Regions from separate parts of the Mesorhizobium sp. WSM1386 genome, predicted to be linked through region 1. Evidence: riboswitches for the same ligand, from Rfam matches in the RefSeq annotation. Region 1 holds a riboswitch; the other holds the start of a gene.
What was found. Region 1 has a riboswitch for thiamine pyrophosphate ahead of thiB (thiamine ABC transporter substrate binding subunit). Riboswitches for the same ligand answer to the same signal wherever they lie in the genome.
Positions count from the first base shown of each region.

Region 1 (2,454 bases):
ATCTCCCCCCTTGTGGGGGAGATGTCCGGCAGGACAGAGGGGGGCGCCGTAGAGCAATCATCTTCGCTCGGTTTGCCTCAACCGCCTCAACCCTACTTGCTCATCACCGAAAGCCATTCATCGACCCAGGCCTTGCGGTTGGCGGCGACCTCCTCGGGGCTGAACAGCAAGGTCTTGGTCGGCTTGACCAGTTTGTCGAAGGCCGGGTTGAGCGGCTTGTCGGTCTTGCCGGCGGGGAACATCCAGTTGGTCTCGGGGATGGCGTCCTGGAACTTCGGGCTGGTCATGAAGGCCATGAACTTTGCCGCCAGCGGGTTCTTGGCGCCCGTGGTGGTGATGCCGGCAACCTCGATCTGCAGGTATTCGCCCTCCTCGAAGGACGCCGCCTGGTAGCGCTCGGTGTTCTCGGCGATCATGTGATAGGCCGGCGACGTGGTGTAGGACAGCACCATCGGCGCCTCGCCCTTGGTGAACAGGCCGTAGGCCTCGCTCCAGCCCGGCGTCACCGTCAGCACCTTCGCCTTGAGCTTGGCCCAGGCCTCCGGCGCCTTGTCGCCATAGACCGACTTCACCCACAAAAGCAGGCCGAGACCCGGCGTGGAGGTGCGCGGATCCTGGATGATGATCTTGTCGTCGGCACTGCCCTCGACCAATTCCTTCAGGCTCTTGGGCGGTGTCTTGAGCTTCTGCGTGTCATAGACGACGGCGAAGTAGCCGTAGTCGAAGGGGACGAAAGTATCGTCGCTCCAGCCGCCCGGCACATCGACGTCGCTGACAGCGCCATGCGGCGCGAACAGGCCGGAAGCCTTGGCGTCGGCGGTGAGATTGGTGTCGAGGCCGAGCACGATATCGGCCTTGGTCGAGGCCCCTTCGAGCTTGACGCGATTGAGCAGCGCCACGCCGTCGGCGACCGAGACGAACTCGACATCGCAACCGCATTCGGCCTCGAATTCCTTCTTCACCACGGGGCCTGGACCCCAGTCGGCGGTGAAGCTTTCATAGGTGTAGACGGTGAGCTTGTCCTTGGCCAAGGCCGGCCCGGACAGCGCCAGAACCGCTGCCGAGACAAGAGAGTATAAAAGCATGCGCATCGGCGCCTCCTTCGTTCGAGTTGAAAGGAATTGAGGCGTCGGACTGTCCGAAACGTCTAATCCCTCCGCCGGTACAAACCGGATCAGGTTCAGCGGGTTGGCGAGACTGCCTCTCAGCCGGTCCGCGAAGATCGCGTCCGGCACCCCGTTAGAGCGTTTCGACACATAGGCCGGGCCAATGAACCGCGCAAGTGGAGTTTGCCGCCTTCCGTTTCGCGTGTCGGGCTGGTAAGGGCCACACGATATGAGCACATTCACCATCCTGCTTGGCGGCGATCTCATCCGCACGCCGCGGCTCGACCGCCAGATCGAAGGCTGCCGCGTGATCGCCGCCGACGCCGGCATCGGCCATGCGCGGCTGCTCGGCCTTGTCCCGGAACTCTGGGTGGGTGATTTCGATTCGGTGCCGGCAAATCTGCCTGACGATCTGGCCGCCGTGCCCCGCCAGACCTTTCCGCCGGAGAAGGACAAGACCGATGGCGAACTGGCGATCGCCGCCGCGCTCGCGCGCGGCGCGACCCGGCTGGTGCTGGCAGGCGCTTTCGGCGGCAAACGGGCCGACCATGCTTTCCTGCATCTGTCGCTCGCCCTGCGGCTGGCCCAGACCGGCACCGGAGTGGTGCTGACCAGCGGCGCCCAGGAAGGCGTGCCCTTGCTGTTGGGAAAGACGGGCTTCGACTATGCCGACGGCACGCTGTTTTCGATCCTCGGCTTTTCAGATCTTGCCGGCCTGACCGTCACCGGCGCCAAATGGCCGCTGAACCAGGTCGAGGTGGCCTTCGGTTCATCGCTGACCATCTCCAACGAAGTCCGGGGGGGCCTCGAAATCGCGCTCGGCCATGGCCGCGCGCTGCTGCTCGCTCATCCCTATCCCTTGCCCGAAAGCTGACATGGCCCCGCCTCTTCTCAATCTCGACGGGATAAAACTGACCTTCGGCGGCACGCCGCTGCTCGATGGCGCCGCCTTGACCGCTTCGGCCGGCGACAAGATCGCGTTGGTCGGCCGCAACGGCTCGGGCAAGTCGACGTTGCTCAAGATCGCCGCCGGCCTGATCGAACCCCAGGACGGCGAGGTGTTCCGCCAGCCTTCGGCGACCGTGCGCTATCTGCCGCAGATGCCCGACATGGAAGGCTTCGCGACGGCCCGCGCCTATGTCGAGGCAGGCCTCGGCCCCGCCGATGATCCCTACCGCGCCAGCTATCTGATGGAGCATCTCGGCCTGTCGGGCGAGGAGCGGCCGAACGATCTGTCCGGCGGCGAGGCCAGGCGCGCCGCCCTTGCCCGCGTCATGGCGCCGGAACCGGACATCCTGCTGCTTGATGAGCCGACCAACCATCTCGATCTGTCGGTCATCGAGTGGCT
Region 1 is NZ_CM148373.1:1,309,799-1,312,252, reverse strand. Features, by position in the region: gene thiB (thiamine ABC transporter substrate binding subunit) at 93-1,091, opposite strand; TPP riboswitch at 1,135-1,249, opposite strand; gene AC0NIH_RS06370 (thiamine diphosphokinase) at 1,336-1,980, shown strand; gene AC0NIH_RS06365 (ABC-F family ATP-binding cassette domain-containing protein) at 1,982-2,454, shown strand, end outside.

Region 2 (2,454 bases), 1.9 Mb from region 1:
GCCCGTTCCCAGGGCATGGCAAAGCGCTGCAGCAGCACCGTCAATCCGAACAGGATGAGAGTAAGCGCGGCGCTGACGCCGACGGCGGCCAGCACCAGGTCGGGGCGAAAATTGTTCTTGGCGTTGAGCATGTAGATGCCCAGCCCTTTGGCGGCACCCGCATATTCGGCGAAGATGGCGCCGACGACGGCATAGGTGATGGAGATCCGCAGGCCAGCGAAGAAATATGGCAGCGCCGAAGGCAGCCGCGCCAGCACGAAGACGCGCCAGCGCCCTGCCCCCATGGCACGAAGCATCTGGCCGATCTCGGGCTCGGTTGCCTCGTAGCCTTCGACCAGCGCCACCAGCATCGGGAAGAAGGTGACCAGCGCCACCAGCATGATCTTGGGCGCCAGCCCGAAGCCGAACCACAGCACCACCAGCGGCGCGATCGCAACCAGCGGCAAGGTCTGGCTGACGATGAAGACGGGAAAAAGCGCGCGCCGCAGCGGCTGGAAGAAGTCGACCAGCATCGACAGCGCGAAAGCGGCGCTGAGTGAAAAGACGAAACCGATGAGCGTGGCGCGGATAGTGGGAACTGCGTTGTCGACCAGCGCGTCACGATTGAGCATCGCCTGCTCAAAGACACGTGAGGGCGCCGGCAGCGTCGTCGGCTTGATGCCGGAATAGGTAGCGTAGAGTTCCCAGGCCACGAGCAGGAACCCGACCGACATTATGGCCGGCACTGCCTTGGCGAGAATGCCCGCGAGGTGATGCGGGCGGCTGAATGACGATGAGACCACGAGAGGACAACCTTGACGGTCGCGCATTGGCGCGAGCGGTTCAGACAGCGGTGGGGCTGTTGGCGGAAACCGTGACGTCGAGGGTTACGTGGCCGGCACCCGGCCCGAAGCGGCAGAAAGCTTCGTTGAGCGCCGAAAAGATCGCGCCCGTATCGCCGCGCAGCTTGGTGCAGAAATTCTTGGAGCGATCGTAGACGCCGGACTGTTTCAAGAAATCGATGCAACCATAGATCTCGTCCATGTGGTCGCCGGTACCCATCACATAAAGCGAGAATTGCGCCGCCGCCGGCTGGCCGGTGGCGACCGCCCCATGCACGGCTGCGATGGCGGCTTCCTTGCGCGGGCCGAGCGGCCCGACAGGCCCGCCGAAGGCCTCGGAGCGGCAGATCGGATCGTCCGGCTCGCCTGGGCAGCCACGCGAAATAGCGGCTGACAAAACGCAATGCTTGCCGCTGCGCGCGGCCGCCACGAACAGGTCGCGCAGAGCCGGGAACAGCACTTCGGGCGGCCCGACCAGCAAGGTCGAGATGTCGTCGGTCTCGATCCTGAGCCGGTCACGATAGGGATCGAGCGCACCGAGTGCGCCCAAAATGACGCCGACGAAATCGTCGGCCATGGGATATAGGGAAATCTGTGCGCCTGAAAACATAGCCCGCCTCGCTCCGCTGGTATTACCCAGATCAGCTTCTAGGGTCTGTGGGCTTGCCGCCCCCGTCTCAGCCCCGACCGTACGGAGCACCCCTGTGGATGGGCGCGTTAAAGCACCATTCGACCGATTGGGGAAGCCGTTTTTTTCAGCGAACTGCGCCAAAAGCATTGCGCCAGAGCGGGAGCGGTTGGCTCTGCCGGCGCGAGAATTTATCGGGAACCTTCACCAGACCGAGCGGTTGTCCTACCAGTCGCTACGCGACGAGTTCACAGAAAATGGAGACAAACCATGTTCATGAGAATCCTCGCAGCTTCGACGCTCACCATCGGCCTGGCGACATCGGCCATGGCGCAGAGCAATGGCACAAGCGGCACCGACGGAGCCGGTAGCGGCAGATCGGTCACGGTCGATCCTAATACGCCAGCTTCGCCGAACACGGTCGACCCGTCGGTGACCAACAGCACGACTGGCACGCTGGATGATATGAATTCCAACGCGGATCGGAATTGCCCTGCCCATCCACAGGGCGCGCAGCCCGATGCCAATGGCACGTCGCCGGGCACCACAGCGCCGACGGTTAACGACAACCATTGCGGCAAGTAGGATTTGCAATGAGAAGAAGCCGCGGAGCGCTCGCTCCGCGGCTTCTCAAATCCTGTCGTATGGCTGAATCTATGGCACCGCTTTTTCTCGAACCGGCAGCTTCCAGCCTGGCCTGACGAAATGGCAGGTGTAGCCGTTGGGATATTTCTCCAGATAATCCTGATGCTCCGGCTCGGCCTCCCAGAAGGCACCAGCCGGCGCGACTTCGGTGACGACCTTGCCGGGCCACAGCCCAGAGGCATCCACGTCGGCGATGGTGTCCTGTGCGACGTTCTTTTGCTCGTCGCTGGTATAGTAGATCGCCGAACGGTAACTCATCCCGACATCGTTGCCCTGTCGGTTGCGTGTCGTCGGATCGTGGATCTGGAAAAAACGCTCCAGCAGCGTCCGATAGCTGATCACGGCCGGATCGAAATTGAT
Region 2 is NZ_CM148373.1:3,162,010-3,164,463, reverse strand. Features, by position in the region: gene AC0NIH_RS15625 (ABC transporter permease) at 1-809, opposite strand, end outside; gene AC0NIH_RS15620 (YkoF family thiamine/hydroxymethylpyrimidine-binding protein) at 823-1,431, opposite strand; TPP riboswitch at 1,422-1,535, opposite strand; gene AC0NIH_RS15615 (hypothetical protein) at 1,720-2,034, shown strand; gene msrA (peptide-methionine (S)-S-oxide reductase MsrA) at 2,104-2,454, opposite strand, start outside.
Region 2: it holds a riboswitch for thiamine pyrophosphate, as region 1 does, so the genes downstream of both, AC0NIH_RS15620 (YkoF family thiamine/hydroxymethylpyrimidine-binding protein) here and thiB (thiamine ABC transporter substrate binding subunit) in region 1, are expected to answer to the same signal.